Regions from separate parts of the Candidatus Avoscillospira sp. LCP25S3_F1 genome, predicted to be linked through region 1. Evidence: a T-box and tRNA genes for the amino acid it is inferred to sense, from the RefSeq annotation. Region 1 holds a T-box; the other holds one or more tRNA genes.
What was found. The T-box of region 1 lies ahead of tyrS (tyrosine--tRNA ligase). A T-box ahead of a tRNA ligase gene usually reads a tRNA of that ligase, here a tRNA-Tyr.
Positions count from the first base shown of each region.

Region 1 (13,971 bases):
CAATACCATGCAGGAGTTGGCGGCGGAAGACCCGCGCATTTGCGCCATTACAGCGGCCATGAAGCCCGGCACGGGGCTGGATGGCTTTGCCGCAGCCTATCCTGACCGCTTCTTTGATGTGGGCATTGCCGAGGGCCATGCTGTGGCTATGGCGGCGGGCCTGGCCAAGCAGGGCATGATTCCGGTGGCGGCCATTTACTCCACATTTTTGCAGAGAGCCTTCGACATGATGCTCCATGACGTGGGTTTGCTGAACCTCCATGTGATTTTTGCTGTGGATCGGGCGGGCCTGGTGGGAGAGGACGGCGAGACCCATCACGGCGTTTTCGACGTCGGCTATCTCCAGCAGGTTCCCGGTATGCAGATCCTATGTCCGGCCAATCAGGCGGAGCTGCGGACGATGCTGCGCCGGGCCGCATTGGAAATGACGGGACCGGTGGCGATTCGCTATCCCCGCGGCGGCGACGGGTTCCTCAAATCTGTCTGTACGGAACCATGCCTGCGGGAGGGAACGGATATCACACTGGTGTCCTACGGTACCATGATTAACACGGTGCTGGAGGCGGCGGTAGCGCTGAAACAACAGGGCATCCATGCGGAAGTGGTCAAGCTGACCCAGATCAAACCCCTGGACATGACGCCGGTGTTGGAATCGGTGCGTAAAACGGGCAAACTTTTTGTGGCGGAGGAGACAGTGGACGCCGGATGCCTGGCCAACCAGTTGTTTGCCCGGCTGGAACAGGAGGGCATTGCCGCCGCGGTCGGCAAGAGAAATTTTGGGGATTCCTATGTGACCCATGGTGCGGTAGCCAAACTGTACGAGGCCACAGGCATGGACTGTGCAGGTCTGCTGGCGGGAATCCGGGAGGTGCTGGACCATGAAGCATAAAGAGAGACTGGACGTGCTGCTGGTGTCCCGGGGATTGGTGGAGACACGGACCAAGGCCCAGGCCGTCATCATGAGCGGAGACGTCTATGTGAACGGCCAGAAGGCCGATAAGCCGGGCATGTCCTATGAGGACACTGTGGAAATAGAGGTGCGGGGACAGACTTGCCCTTATGTGAGCCGCGGTGGTTTGAAGCTGGAAAAGGCCCTGCGGGATTTCGGTGTGGACCCCACCGGCTACGTTTGCAGCGATTCCGGCGCTTCCACCGGCGGCTTTACGGATTGTCTGTTACAGCAGGGCGCGGCCAAGGTGTTCGCCATTGACGTGGGCTATGGCCAGCTGGCCTGGAAAATCCGCCAGGACCCCCGGGTGGTCTGCATGGAACGGACCAATATCCGCTATGTGCAGCCGGAGGATTTGGGAGAACCTCTGGACCTGTCGGTGGTGGATGTTTCCTTTATTTCCCTGAAAATCGTTTTGCCGGCTATTGCCCGGCTGTTGAAGCCCACAGGACAGGTTTTGTGCCTGATCAAGCCCCAGTTTGAGGCCGGCAAGGAAAAGGTGGGGAAAAAGGGCGTGGTCCGGGACCCGGCCGTTCATCAGGAAGTACTGGAACACTTCGTGTCCCTGGCTGATGAGCTGGGATTTACCATCCGCAATCTGACGTTCTCTCCGGTCAAAGGACCGGAGGGAAATATTGAATTTCTAGGCCATCTGAGCCGGGAACCGGGTGTTCGGAACGTTCCCGATTTGGCGGCCCTGGTGGCGGAAGCCCACGAAACATTGAAGGGATAAACCGTATGAAAGTAGTCATGACCCCCAATCCCTACCGGGATCGGAATTTCAAATATGCCGACCAGGCTGAGCAGATTCTGCGTGCGGCCGGTGTGGAGACGCGGCTTTGTCTTCCCTTCGGTGTGGACAAAAATTTTGAACTGCCTGCCAATAAGACGTTTTGCAATCTCAATGAAGAGCTGAAGTCGGCGGATATGCTGCTCTGTTTTGGCGGCGACGGCACCATTCTCCATTCCTCCAAGGCGGCCACCTATCACGGCATTCCCGTACTGGGCGTCAATATCGGCACCATGGGCTTTATGGCGGAATTGGAAGCCGGGGAGCTGAGCCAGTTGTCCCGGTTGGCATCGGGCCAGTATTCCATTGAGAAGCGCATGATGCTGTCGGTGGAAGTCCAGCATGAGGGCCAGATCATCTATACGGATACAGCCCTCAATGATATTGCAATCACCAAAGGGGCAGTGGCCCGGGTCATCCAAATGGAAGTACTGTGTGATGGCGTCCAGGCGTACAGCTTTGCAGGCGACGGTGTGCTGATCTGTACGCCTACGGGCTCCACGGCCTATTCCATGTCGGCGGGGGGGCCTCTGGTGGAGCCTACGGCGAGAAATATTATCGTCACGCCCATCTGTGCCCATACGGTCCAGGCCCGGGCGTTTGTCACGTCCAAGGACCGGGAAATTACCGTGCGCATCGGCAAGACCGGCCGGAAAAACGCGTTTCTCTCCACGGACGGTGGACGGGCCATCCGGCTGAACCTGGGTGACATTGTCCGTGTCCGGCGTTCCCGCTATGAGACGCGGCTGGTCCGCTTGAAACGTACCAGTTTTTTTGAGATCATCAACAATAAGTTCTTTGACAGGTGAGGTGTCGTATGAAAACCCAAAGACAAGCGAAGATCATGGAGATCATCACCAGCCGCAACATCGAAACCCAGGAGCAGCTCCTGGAAGCGTTGCAGCAGAGCGGTTACCAGAGTACCCAGGCCACCATTTCCCGGGACATCAAGGAACTGCGCATTGTCAAAGAGCTGACACCCATGGGCAGCTACCGGTATACGGCGGCCACAGCGGAAAAAACCGGCACCTTTTCCAACCGGCTCAATACCATTTTTCGCGAGTGTGTCACCCATTACGACTACGCCCAAAACATGGTGGTGATCAAAACCATGCCTGGTCTGGCCAATGCCGCCTGTGCCGCCATTGATGCCATGGATATGTCGGTGGTGGTGGGCACCCTGGCTGGTGACGATACGGCATTTCTCGTCATGCGGGATACGGCCTCTGCCGCCGCGTTCTGCTCTGAAATCAAAAAACTCCTGGAGTAAAAGGGGAACCGCTATGCTATCCGTGCTGCATATTGAAAATATTGCCGTCATTGAACAGGCGGATATTACCTTTGACGCCGGATTCAACGTGCTTACAGGTGAGACCGGCGCCGGTAAGTCCATTGTCATCGACGCCATCAGCGCCATTTTGGGCGAGCGGGCCTATCGGGATGTGATCCGTACCGGCTGTGACAAGGCATTTGTCAGCGCTGTGTTCACCGGTATCGGCCCTCTGGAATGGTTTGCAGAAAATCAGGTGGAGTACCAGCCGGAGGAATTGTTGATTCAGCGGGAAATCTGGCTGGACGGCAAAAATGTCTGTCGGGTCAATGGTCGCCCCGTCACCGTGGCGCTGCTGAGAAAACTGGGGATTCAGCTGATCAACATCCACGGCCAGCACGATTCCCAACAGCTGTTCGACGAGGCAAACCACCTGCGATATTTGGATTTATTTGCCAAAGATGAAGCCGAATTGGCCGCCTATACGGCGGCCTTTGAAACAGTACAGCAAACAAGAGCAGAAATCCGCCGCCTGTCCATGGACGAAAGCGAGAAGTTGCGGCGGGTGGAAACGCTGCGCTATCAGATCGAGGAAATTGAGAGCGCCAAACTGAAACCCGGAGAAGATGAGCAGCTGGAAGCGCTGCGCAAACGGCTGCAAAACTCGGAGAAGATGAAAAGCGGTTTGTGTGCGGCGGTCAACGCGCTGTACGGCGGCGAGGACAGCGACGGAGCGTGCAGTCTGCTGACCGACGCCGAGCGTTCCCTGGGAAGTCTCTGCCGGTTTGATGAAAGTCTGGAGCCGCTGCAAACCCGCCTGACCGATGCCGCCTATCTGATTCGGGATATCACGGAGGAATTGCGGGACCTCCGCGACAGTCTTTCCTTTTCAGAGGGGGAGCTGGAGCAATTGGAGGAGCGGCTGGACGTTATTCACAAGCTGCGGCGCAAATATGGCGCTACCTGTGTGGATATCCTAGAATTTCTGGAGAAATGCCGTCGGGAACTGGATGAAATCGAATTTTCCAGCGACCGATTGGAACAGCTGCAAAAAGATTTGGACAAGCAGGAAGCCAAGGCGAAAAAAGCGGGACTCGCCCTGCGGAAAATTCGTAAGGCCGCGGCGGATGCTTTGGCGGAACGCATTCTGTCGGAGCTGGCCCAGCTGGATATGCCCAAGGTGCAGTTTGTCTGCCAGTTTGAAGAACTGGAGTTGACAGCCACAGGTATGGACGAGGTGCGATTCCTCATGTCAGCCAATGTAGGCGAGGATTTGAAGCCCATGAGCAAGGTGGCTTCCGGCGGCGAGTTGGCCCGTATCATGCTGGCGCTGAAAAATGTGCTGGCGGAGCAGGACCACGTGCCGACGCTGATTTTTGATGAAGTGGATGCCGGTGTCAGCGGACAAGCCGCCCAGAAGGTGGCGGAAAAGCTCTGTCAGGTTGCCCGGACAAAGCAAATCCTCTGTGTAACCCATCTGGCGCAGCTGGCGGCCATGGCCCATACCCATCTGTATATCTCCAAGGCGGTCCGAAAGGGGAGAACGTATACCTCTGTGACACCCCTGGACATGGAGGGCCGCAAACAGGAGATTGCCCGCATCATCGGCGGCGCGGTCATCACGGATACGACGCTGAAAAGTGCGGAAGAGATGCTGCGCCATTGACAAGCGAAATTTTTTGTGGTATATTGCAAACTGTTAAATGCGTAGAAGGGAAATAGTAGCGTCGTCAAACCCTCAAAGAGAGCCGGTGGTTGGTGGAAATCGGCAGGGAAGCGGCGGGAATACCTCCCGGAGCGGCGGCCTGAAACGAGAGAGAGTAGGGCTCGACGGGCGCGCCCGTTACAGCGCCGGAGTATGTTTGTACTCCATGAGGCTGCCTTTGCGAGAAGGCGGCGAACAGAGGTGGTACCGCGTAGTTTACGCCCTCTGCTCCACAGGAGCAGGGGGCTTTTCTGTTGCCTGTGGCAATTTTTAAAATCAGAAAAGGAGATATCACCAGATGAAAGTTTATGACGAACTGGTGGCCCGCGGCCTGATTGCCCAGGTCACCAATGAAGAAGAAATCCGGGAAATGATCGACAACGGCAAGGCCACCTTCTATATCGGCTTTGACCCTACGGCTGACAGCCTCCATGTGGGCCACTTTATGGCCCTGTGCCTGATGAAGCGGCTGCAAATGGCTGGCAACCGTCCCATTGCGCTCATCGGCAGCGGCACAGCCATGATCGGCGACCCCTCGGGCCGCACCGACATGCGCTCCATGATGACCCAGGAGACCATCCAGCATAACTGCGACTGCTTCAAAAAGCAGATGGAGCGGTTTATTGAGTTCGGCGAAGGCAAGGCCCAGATGGTTAATAACGCCGATTGGCTGCTGAAACTCAACTATGTGGATTTCATCCGGGAGATCGGCGCTTGCTTCTCCGTCAATAACATGCTGCGGGCTGAGTGCTTCAAACAGCGCATGGAAAAGGGCCTGAGTTTCCTGGAGTTCAACTATATGCCCATGCAGTCCTACGATTTCTACTACCTGTTCCAGCATTACGGCTGCAATATGCAGTTTGGCGGCAATGACCAGTGGAGCAACATGCTTGGCGGCACCGAGCTGATTCGCCGGAAACTGGGCAAGGACGCCCACGCCATGACCATCACTCTGCTGTTGAATTCTGAGGGCAAGAAGATGGGCAAGACCGCTTCCGGCGCTGTGTGGCTGGACCCCAACAAGACCAGCCCCTTCGAGTTTTTCCAGTACTGGCGCAACGTGGGCGACGACGACGTGCTCAAGTGCATCCGGATGCTGACGTTCCTGCCTCTGGAGCAGATCGATGAGATGGACAAATGGGAGGGCAGCCAGCTCAACGAGGCCAAGGAGATTCTGGCCTATGAGCTGACGAAGCTGGTCCATGGCGAAGAGGAGGCCGAAAAGGCCAAGACGGCGGCCCATGCGCTGTTTGCCGGCGGCGGCGATGATACCAATATGCCCACCACCGAATTGACCGCCGACCAGCTCACCGACGGCGGTATTGGCATTCTCAGCCTGCTGACGGCCTGCGGCCTGACCAAGAGCAACGGCGAAGCCCGTCGCCTGGTCCAGCAAGGCGGTATCTTCGTGGAAGAAGAAAAGGTTGCTGCCATTGACTTGACGATTTCCGAGGCACAGCTCCGTGATGGTGTGAAGATTCGCAAGGGTAAAAAGGTCTACCATAAAGCCATCCTGGCATAAGATCAACTGCAAGTAATAAAAACGGCGTACCGTGAAACGCATCACGGTACGCCGTTTTTATAAGTATATTTATTGGATGTGATCGATGTATCCCTCGGCACACAGCAGTTCGGCCAGCAGTACCGCACCGCCGGCAGCGCCGCGGAGGGTGTTATGGCTCAGGCAGACAAACTTGTAATCATACTGGGTGTCGGGGCGCAGACGGCCAATGGAAACGGCCATGCCGTTCTCCAGATTCCGGTCCAGCTTCGTTTGGGGACGGTTGTCTTCCTCAAAGTAGTGGAGGAACTGCTTGGGCGCGGAGGGCAGGTTCAGTTCCTGGGCCCGGCCGGAGAACGCGGCCCAGTCGGACTTGATCTGCTCCATGGAGGGCTTCTCTTTGAAGCTCATAAAGCAGGCGGCCATGTGGCCGTTGGACACAGGGACGCGGAGACACTGGGCTGTGATTGCTGGACCCTCGGCGTTGGCGATGTGATCACCGTCCACATGGCCCCACAGCTTCAAGGGCTCCTGCTCGGACTTCTCTTCCTCGCCGCCGATGTAGGGGATGACGTTGTCCACCATTTCAGGCCACGTCTCAAAGGTCTTGCCCGCGCCGGAAATGGCCTGATAGGTGCAGACCAGCGCCTTCTCCACACCGTATTTCAGCAGGGGATGGAGAGCGGGAACGTAGCTTTGCAGAGAGCAGTTGGACTTGACCGCCACAAAGCCGCGCTTGGTGCCCAGGCGTTTGCGCTGGGCGTCAATGACCTTGATGTGGTCGGCATTGATCTCCGGCACCACCATGGGCACGTCGGGGGTCCAGCGATGGGCGGAGTTGTTGGAAACCACCGGACACTCGGCCTTGGCGTAACGGTCTTCCAGGGCCTTGATCTCCTCTTTTTTCATATCCACAGCGCAGAACACGAAGTCCACCATGGCGGCGATCTTTTCAACATCGGCTTCGGCATCCATGACCACCATATCCTTGGCCCAGGCAGGCATCTCGGACTCCATGGCCCAGCGGCTGCCTACAGCCTCAGCATAGGTCTTGCCGGCGCTGCGGCTGCTGGCTGCCAGGACAACCGTCTCAAACCAGGGATGGTTGTCGGTGAGGGTGATGAAGCGCTGACCCACCATTCCGGTGGCGCCGATGATACCCACTTTGTATTTCTGTTCCATTTTCCATTCTCCTTTATGATACCGCCGGTCGAAATTGGTCTCAGAGGAAAGAAAATTCCGGCCTTAGGTTGAATAAAAACACGTTTTGCGGTATAATAACCTTTGCCTATGGCACGGGTGACCGTGAGGCAGAGACTCTTGTCTTTCATCATCATATCACATTGCTAATGTGGAGTCAATGTGCGCATTGGCTACTTTTTCTGTTTTATTTTCCGAAATGGAGGGCAATATGACGCAAAAAATCAGACAATTTGCCAGATTGGGGCTGGTGTTTCTGACTTGTGTACTTTTTGCGGCCTATATTCCATATCAGGCTGACGCGTCATTCTCTGACCGTGTCATTCGTGTGGGTCTGTATTACGGCAGCAACGCGCTCCCCTCGGCCAATCTGGCCAATGAGGTGGGCAGCGGTTATCAATTTGGTACATATAGCAGCAGCGGCACGTTTTCACCCATTGGCAGCACGACTCAGGAAAAAATCACCGTCTGCAAGGACGCCAATCTCTATCTGTCCGGCGGCAGCTTTTATGAGCCCCCTACAGCGGCGGACTATCAGCTCATCGGCGCTTACCATATTCAAATGCCCGATACCTATGCCACCTATGAGGCGGCAGCCCAGGCAGCGGCGGCCTATCCCTACGGCTTCCCGGCCTATGTCAATGGAAAATATGTGGTCCGGTTCGAGTTTTATTCTTCCGCAGTTAACGCTGAGGCAGATGCCGCAGCTTATAACGGCGCGCAGGTGGTAGGCGGCAGTAAGACGTGCTATACTGTTGTCAATACGGCAACGGGACAGATTCTGTTTGAGTTTGACAACAACGGCGATTATCTGGGCATCCAGCCCATGAGCAGCGGTGAGCGGGCGCAGACCTGGTTCAAGGGATATCGGTACTACGGCGGATTCCAGTATATGCGCCGCAGCGGCAACGATATTTCCGTCATTAACTTTGTCAATGAGGACCTGTACGTGTCCGGTGTCCTGCCGTATGAGTTTGTGGTCAATAACGATCTGGAATCGTTGAAAGCCGGTGCTGTGGCCATCCGGACTTTTTCAAGGGCCACCACCAAGCACAATGCCCTGGGCTTTGACATCTGCAACACCACCGACTGCCAGGTGTATCGCGGTGTTTATACGGGTGCAGGGGCCCAACTGGTCCTGGACGCCGTGGAACAGACCGGCGGCCAGTGCGCCTATTATAATGGAAAACTGATCGAGGCGCTGTACTTCTCCTCTGACGGCGGCGCAACGGAAGACGCGATCAACGCATGGGGCAGCGATGTGCCGTATCTCAAAGGCAAACTGGATCCCTATGAGACGTCTATTTCTTTTAACGGCAAAAGCTGGAGTTACACAGTGACACCATCTGACATTCAAAGCTTGTTGCAAAACAGGGGATACAACTGCGGTACAGTTACAGGCCTGGAAGTGACGAAGACCACAGCTATGGGTAATGTCAACGAACTGACCGTTACAGACGGCAGTGGTAAGAAATTTACCTTTACCGGGGATAATGTACGGGTATTGCAAAATTTGTCCGGCGTCACCTATATGAGCCGTCGGTTCCAGATTACGCCCATTGGCAGTCAGCCGTCGGGAAATGCTTCGACCACCACCGGAGACACCAGTTTTTCGGTCTATGACGGCAACACCACAACCCAATCCGATACCATCACCGTCATCACCGGCAGCGGGACCCAGCAGGTGACGGCGCCTGCTACCGTCATCACCGGCAGCGGGACCGTAACCGTCGGAGAAAGCAGCGGCAGCGGTTCCGGAAGCACACAGACTGGCAGCGGTCAGGGCTGGATCATCACCGGCGGCGGTTACGGTCACAACATCGGCATGAGCCAATGGGGCGCCTATGCTATGGGACAGCAGGGATACACCTATGAGGATATCCTGAAATTCTACTACACTGGCATTACGATCCAGTGAGAAAATGGAGATGCGACTTTGAAAACCAGCGATTTTTACTATGAACTGCCGGAGGAACTCATTGCCCAGACACCTCTGGAACATCGGGACCATTCCCGGCTGCTGACGTTAAACCGGGCAACGGGAAAAACAGGCCACCATCACTTTTATGAACTACCGGAATTTCTCAAACCTGGCGACTGCCTGGTGCTGAACAATTCCCGTGTCATTCCAGCCCGCCTGCTGGGCCATCGGGAGCCCACCGGCGGCGCGGTGGAGGTGCTGCTGTTGAAGGACCTGGGAGACAACACTTGGGAGTGTCTGGCCAAGCCAGGCCGCAAGTGCCGCATTGGGACGGAACTGTCCTTCGGAGACGGCCGCTTGACGGCCAAGGTGGTGGGCGATGGTGAAGACGGCAAAAAATTGGTGCAGTTTTCGTTCACCGGTATTTTTCTGGAGGTGCTGGCAGAACTGGGAAAAATGCCTCTTCCGCCCTATATCCGGGAGGAGTTGGAGGACGGCGAGCGGTATCAGACGGTCTATTCCAAGATCAACGGCTCGGCGGCCGCTCCCACGGCGGGCCTGCACTTCACGCCGGAACTGTTACAGCAGATCGAAGCCAAAGGCGTTCGGCTGGCCTATGTGACGCTCCATGTGGGGCTGGGTACATTCCGGCCGGTCAAAGCCGACGAAATCGCGGACCACCATATGCACAGCGAATTTTGTGAGATCTCCCAGGAGACGGCGGATATCCTCAATGAGACGCGCCGGCAAGGGGGACGGATTGTGTGCGTGGGAACCACCTCCTGCCGTACCATTGAATCTCTGGCCAATGATGACGGCACCTTTGTGGAGCGGTCCGGCTGGACGGAAATATTCATCTATCCCGGCTACCGGTTCAAGGCGATGGATGCTCTGGTTACCAATTTCCACCTGCCGGAGAGTACCTTGGTGATGCTGGTTTCAGCCTTTGCCGGACGAGAGCACATCTTGGCGGCCTACGCCGAGGCGGTAAAAGAGCGGTATCGTTTTTTCTCCTTCGGCGATGCCATGTTCATTGCCAATGATATCTGACTGAGAAAGTAGGAACGACGTTGTTTCAAGTAAAAAAGAAAAACGGCACGGCCCGCCGGGGTGAGTTCACCTGTCCCCACGGTACCGTACAGACGCCGGTATTTATGAATGTGGGCACCCAGGGCGCTATTAAAGGCGCCCTCAGCGCCGCCGATTTGAAGAACATTGGTTGTCAGGTGGAACTGTCCAACACCTACCATCTTCATGTGCGTCCAGGCGACCAGTTGATTCACGACTTGGGCGGCCTGCACAAGTTTATGACCTGGGATGGTCCTATGCTTACTGATTCCGGCGGCTTCCAGGTGTTTTCCCTGGCCAGTTTGCGGAAAATCAAGGAAGAGGGTGTCCATTTTGCCTCCCATGTAGACGGTCGGAAGATCTTTATGGGCCCCGAAGAGAGCATGCAAATTCAGTCCAACCTGGGCTCCGACATTGCCATGGCCTTTGACGAATGCATTGAAAATCCTGCTCCCTATGATTATGTAAAGCGGTCCTGTGAGCGGACATACCGCTGGCTGGTGCGCTGCAAAAACGAGTTGGACCGGCTCAATGGGCTACCCGGCACAGTGAATCCCGGGCAGGTGCTGTTCGGCATCAACCAGGGCGGCACCTATGATGATCTGCGGATGTGGCATATGAAAGAAATCGCCAAGCTGAACCTGGCTGGTTATGCCATTGGCGGACTGGCGGTGGGCGAACCCACGGAGGTCATGTACCATATCATTGAAGCAGTGGAACCCTGGATGCCCGCAGACCGCCCCAGATACCTCATGGGTGTTGGGACCCCGTCCAATATCATTGAGGCTGTGGCACGTGGTGTGGACTTCTTCGACTGCGTCATGCCGGCCCGTAACGCCCGCCATGCAAAGCTCTTTACCTGGAGTGGTTCCATCAATTTAAAGAACGCCAAGTATGAGCGGGATGAAGGTCCAATTGATGCCCAGTGCGACTGTCCGGTGTGCAGACGGTATTCCCGCGCCTATCTCCGCCACTTGTTTAAGGCAGAGGAGATGCTGGCCATGCGGTTGTCCGTCATGCACAATCTGTATTTTTATAACCAGCTGATGCAGAAGATTCGTGATGCACTGGACAACGATCAATTTGATGCGTTTCGTGCGGAGTACTCGGAAAAACTGGCGCAGAAAATTTAAAATTCCCCTTGAAAACAGAGATAATATTGGCTATAATAAAGCAAATGCCCGAATGGAGGTAACAAAATGGGTGCAGAAGCAATGTCAACCATCATGATGTTTGCTGTCGTGATCCTGGTGTTCTACTTCTTCGTGATTCGTCCCGAAAACAAGAAGAAGAAAGCCATGCAGGAAATGCGCGATGCGCTGAAGGTTGGCGACAAGATCATCACGATTGGCGGTATCGTCGGTGAAGTGGTGCACATCAAGGACGACAACATCGTCATTGAGACCAGTGCCGACCGCGTCCGTATGGAGCTGGCCAAGTGGGCCATTTCCAGCAACGAGACAGCGGAGAAGGCTGCTGCTAAGGCTAGAGAAGATGCCAGAGCAGAGAAGAAGAAAAAGAAGTAAGCAGAAAACGGTACCGCGCTTCATGCGGTACCGTTTTTTAGCTGTCCGGCAGGGGACAGGGAATCAAAACAGAAAAACTCCGACAGTACCAACCGGACTGTCGGAGTTTTTTATCAGGCAATTCTTCTGGCGCCGATATAGCGGCTGGCATAGTAGCTGTCGCTGAGGTTGGTAACCTTGACACCACCAGAGGCAGCATGCACAAACTGGTTGTTGCCGATGTAGATTCCCACATGGGAAGCGGCGGCACTGGTGGCGTACGTATTGTCAAAGAACACCAAATCACCGGGCTGCAGGCTGCTGACGGCGTAACCGTTGCCCAGCTGCTGGCCGGCGGTACGGTTGATGGTGTAACCCAACTGCTTGTAGACGTAACGGGTAAAGCCGGAGCAGTCAAAGCCGGAAGGCGTTGTGCCGCCCCAGACATAGGGGACACCGAGATACTGCATACCCAGATCGGCAGCCTGCTGGCCAACACTGACCGAAGAACCGGCGGAAGAGTTATAGATGGGCTTTTCCGTCAACTCCATCAGATCGCTTCTGATATAACCGGTTTGTCCCTCATACTGGACCTTGTACCAGCCGCAGTTGAATCCGATGATATACGCCTCATCGCCATACTGCATCTGGCAGACCAGATCGCTGGAGGAGGAGGGCTGCGACCGCAGGTTAACGCTGGAAGTATTGATTCGACCGTCGCCGAGCTCCACGTTTTCCCGTTCCTTGAAGGTTATGTAATCCGCGCTCATATAGCCGATATCCAGATTGTAATCCACCAGATACCAGCCGTCGACCTCACGGATGATGACCACGTTGTCGCCAGGGGAGGCGATGGAAATGGTGTCGGAATTGGCGGAGGCCGATTCCCGCAGACGCAGGCTGGTCTCCACAACACCGATGCCGGTTTTCAATTCCGTGGCGGAAGCGCTGATGGAAATGGCGGCTGTGGCGGCAACCGCCATCGTGGACAGGATCAACAGACGTTTTGCTCGGTTCATTCTACTTCGATACCTCTCTCATTTGCAGATTCCATGAAACTTACTTAGCGGCAAGAGCCCGATCGAGCCATACACAGCCCACATCCAATGCCGTGTAAAAACCGTCTTTTTCACTCTTCTTAACAATGCGCTCCCGAGGCTTGGCGTCGGGGTCCGTCAGCTGTAACTGTACAGAAACCTTGGTGGCCAGCTCCAGATCACCGTCTTTCTTGGACTCGAGGATCTGCAGCATCACAATATGGGAGTCGCTCATATTGCCGTAATAAACAACATTGTCCTTCCGCAGCAGGGGACGGCCCTTGTACTTCAGAACTGCATTTTTCTCAGACATTGTTACCCTCCTGATTAAAATGTAACCAAATTGTAACACATTGTATCCCACTTGTCAATAGGTAATTGACATAACATTACACTTTGGTCCAATTATTTTTGAAATTTTTCACAAAAAAGGAAATGGATGTGATTGATTGGGGAAAATCTGCATGGAAAGGTTACAAACAGAAAACAAGAAGGGGAACCGAGGTTCCCCTTCTTCGACGCCGGCCGGCGGTCAGTCGAACAGATAGTGACGGACCAGCTCCTGCAAAAGATCATCCCGATCCAGTTTGCAGATGAGACTGCGGGCGTTGTTGAAGTTGGTGATATACGTCGGGTCCTCAGAGAGCAAATACCCTACAATCTGATTGATGGGATTATAGCCCTTTTCGCTGAGAGAACGGTAAACAGACGTCAGGATCTGCTTCATCTCCGCCGTAGATTCATCGGGGACCACAAACTTGATCGTATTATCATCCATACGGTCTGCCTCCTTACCTGGAATACTCCTATCATATAATAGAAATGATGCGTTGTAAAGGAAAACTTCCACCGACACAGCCGGAAAGCTTGTCCGATCTCAGCGGAGCACTGCGTGCAGCTGCTCTTCCAGAGCGCCGAGGACCTTGGAAATGACGGGAGCAATGTCTTCATCGCTGAGGGTTTTGTCATCAGCGCGCAGCTCCAGGGAAAAAGCGACAGACTTTTTGCCCGCATCGATACCTTTG
Region 1 is NZ_JBQKJT010000007.1:63,781-77,751, forward strand. It holds gene dxs (1-deoxy-D-xylulose-5-phosphate synthase) at 1-889, shown strand, start outside; gene ACTQ33_RS07905 (TlyA family RNA methyltransferase) at 879-1,682, shown strand; gene ACTQ33_RS07910 (NAD(+)/NADH kinase) at 1,688-2,548, shown strand; gene argR (arginine repressor) at 2,557-3,009, shown strand; gene recN (DNA repair protein RecN) at 3,023-4,675, shown strand; T-box leader at 4,709-4,943, shown strand; gene tyrS (tyrosine--tRNA ligase) at 5,013-6,236, shown strand; gene asd (aspartate-semialdehyde dehydrogenase) at 6,306-7,397, opposite strand; gene ACTQ33_RS07935 (SpoIID/LytB domain-containing protein) at 7,627-9,333, shown strand; gene queA (tRNA preQ1(34) S-adenosylmethionine ribosyltransferase-isomerase QueA) at 9,352-10,386, shown strand; gene tgt (tRNA guanosine(34) transglycosylase Tgt) at 10,407-11,537, shown strand; gene yajC (preprotein translocase subunit YajC) at 11,604-11,930, shown strand; gene ACTQ33_RS07955 (C40 family peptidase) at 12,044-12,928, opposite strand; gene ACTQ33_RS07960 (hypothetical protein) at 12,969-13,259, opposite strand; gene ACTQ33_RS07965 (IreB family regulatory phosphoprotein) at 13,479-13,724, opposite strand; gene pheT (phenylalanine--tRNA ligase subunit beta) at 13,824-13,971, opposite strand, start outside.

Region 2 (3,075 bases), on a different contig from region 1:
GTGGACAAATACAGCGCCGATGACCAATTCCACCCCGGCATGACGGAACCGGGGCAGATAATAGGAACGAAGATATCCGTTCGTTCCGGCAGCTCGGCACAGTGCCAGTACTGCGGGAAAATCGTCGTGGGAAACAGCAACTTTCATAGGGTACCTCCACAGACCGACCGCAGCCAGCCGAAAATCAGGGCGCCGTCGGCGGCGTCCGCTCGGGCGTAGGGTCCGCAGAGCCGCTCGGGGTGCCATTGGATGGCTAAGATCGGTTTGTGCCGGTGGCCGAAGGCTTCCACCACGCCGTCCAGAGACACCTGCAAGATGGCGCAGTCCTCGGGGAGTACGGCCACGGCCTGATGGTGATGGGTGTTGACGGTGCAGCAGGGGCCGTAGAGAGACGTCAGCAGTCCGGCGGTCCGGGTGTCGTGGAACCGGTCGCTGCCGTCATCCTTGCCGCCGTGGCCGTCCACATGGGGCGTCAGACTGCCCCCCAGGGCCACGGCCAGCACCTGCGCCCCCCGGCAAATGCCTAAAATGGGCTTGTTTTGCTGAAAGAACTGGGTACAGAGTTGCAATTCCCGTTCGTCCCGTTCCCGGTCCACATCCCGGCAGAGGGCGCTGTCGCAGCCCAGGCGCTCCGGAGCCAGATCGCCGCCGCCGGGCAGCAGCAGACCGTCGGCGCTGGCCGGATCGTCGGCGACCGACAGCCCCGCCATCGCCAGGGCTGCCGTATAGTTGGGGAAGCTGGAGGGGTCATGGAGATAGATGCATGGCAAGAAAACCACCGCCTTTCTAAAGCAGTGTATGGGGGCAAAAAAGAAAAAATGAAAAAATTTTTAAAAACCTATTGACAATCTGCCATATAAGAGATATAATACCCATGCTCTTGAGATTGCTGGTATAGCTCAGTTGGTAGAGCAGCTGATTTGTAATCAGCAGGTCGGGGGTTCGAGTCCGTCTACCAGCTCCAAAAGCTAGACTGACACAAGTTCATATGGGGGATTTCCCGAGTGGCCAAAGGGGACAGACTGTAAATCTGCTGGCTATGCCTTCGGTGGTTCGAATCCACCATCCCCCACCAAAACACCTGATTTCGTATAAAATCAGGTGTTTTTCTTATCTGTTTTGCGGCGGCTTTCGGCAATGCGGCAGACACCATCCTCCAGGACTGTCGTCAACCTGGCCAGGCCCCCAAGCGGCAGAACGGGTCCGCCTGGGCTGAGAAGCAGTTGACAGGGGAGCAAAGTGCGCGTATACTGCAACTTCCAGGTAAACATAGCTCTGCTTAAAGAAAATAGCCTGTATCCGGGGAAAGAGAGTGCAACAACAAAACAGCGGCGCTACTCCGGTTTATTCGGATAGACGCCGCTGTTTTGTTAACTTTATGCCTTTAACTGATAGAGCCGGTCCGGTCCGTCGCCATGGGCAATGACAATTTCCTCGGCCATCAGTTCGTCCAGAAATGATAGCGCCCGTTCCGGTTCCAGCTGGACCTTGTCGGCCAATTCCTCCACCGAGGCGCAAATGTGTTCCGTCAGGTATTCGATCATCATCTGCTTCCGGATGGGGCCCATGGCCGCCGGGCGGCCGCCCATGAGGGTGGCGGGCTGCTCCCGCCGGCTGTTGCCCAGTACCAGCTGCAAAATGGTCCGGTCCGGGGAAAACCGCTCTTCGATTCTCGGCTGTTCCCAGCCCTGCTGCTGCCAGACCGCATAGATGCGGGGAATACCGCTGCCGGTCTGCTCTCCCAGGTCCACCAGATGAAACATCCGGGTCAGGGCCGCGTTTCTGGGATCGGACACGCCGCCGCTTCTGGCCCGTTCCACGGCAATACGGAACGCGCCGGGGTTGGAAAACACAATGCGGTCCCCCCGCCGGGCAATGACCACCCCCTGTCGTCCGTGGTAGTCCGCATTCAGCAGACAGTTGACCAGAGCTTCCCGCAGGGCTTCCCGCACCGTGTCTACCGCCGAGGCCCCATAGAGCCGCGTTTGTACCAGACGGTAAAAGTCGTACAGATTACCGCTCCAATCCCCGGAATCGGATACAATCCGGTCCGTATGACCCTCTGGTTCGGCGGCCTGCGACCGATATTCCAGGGCGTAGTTGGGAAATTGCCGGACGATGGCGGGTTCGGTACCGAACATCAGCAGACCCGCCGCCGTGGGATGCAGTGCGCCGCCCGCATCTCGGCCCGCCGCTCCCAGCTGTTCTAAAAAATCCGGGTCCGGCAGGTCCTCCCAGCCGGTGCGCCGCCGCTGTAAATGGGTCCGATACCGGTGGATGCTGTCCAGGTCCAGGGCATCCATGGTCACGGGGTCCAGAACGTCCATATCCTGGGTCTGAACGGCGGCATCCCGGAGCATGCTCAATACCTCATCCCGGGTACAGCGGTAATCGCCTTCGCCGCTGCGGCGGTAGGAGCCGGACATGGGATCGACACCGATGTACACCGGCCGGTCCTGACGCAGGGCCCGAGGTACGGTAATGGCAATGATATGGTCGCCGTCCACGGTGACCGTCTGGACCTGCTGATCGGTGAGGATGTTGGCGCTGACCTTTTTGGGGTCGTTGACGATGTCCCAGAACTCCCGAATCAGCCGGGCCGGGTCCGGCAGGTCCACGGTGTGCAGAGAATGGTCCGGGTGCTCCTCCACCCCCAGCAGCAGAATGCCGCCCAGCGTATTGGCAAAGGCCGAATACGTCTCCCAGATGCTGTGCGGAAGACCGCCCAGGGCCTTCTTGGCTTCAATCCGGTTATTCTCCCGGTATTGGTCCATTTTGGAAAAATCAATCATAGTCCGCCTCCTCTGCCGGTTCCGCCGGGTGGGTCTGTTTTGATACTATGATTGTAGCCCAACGGGATATGTTTGGCAAGGGGGAGGGGAATGGGGGAGCCCACCGCCGGATAAAAGCAATAGCATGGCATCGAAGCGGCGGTCTGTTGTCGGGCGGCGGGAAAAGAGACGGCCCGTCCCGGGGACAATGGAACCCTTGCCCCAACCGGAAAAATCCGGTATACTGAGAGAAAACCACCGGGGTGCGGCCCCGGCAACAGGAGGGTGTATCATGGCACAGATC
Region 2 is NZ_JBQKJT010000003.1:167,180-170,254, forward strand. It holds gene ACTQ33_RS03700 (dipeptidase) at 1-147, opposite strand, end outside; gene ACTQ33_RS03705 (gamma-glutamyl-gamma-aminobutyrate hydrolase family protein) at 144-770, opposite strand; tRNA gene ACTQ33_RS03710 (tRNA-Thr) at 889-964, shown strand; tRNA gene ACTQ33_RS03715 (tRNA-Tyr) at 991-1,075, shown strand; gene ACTQ33_RS03720 (ATP-binding protein) at 1,377-2,792, opposite strand; gene ACTQ33_RS03725 (aldo/keto reductase) at 3,064-3,075, shown strand, end outside.
Region 2: it has a tRNA-Tyr gene. The T-box ahead of tyrS (tyrosine--tRNA ligase) is inferred to sense a tRNA for this amino acid. The anticodon was not compared.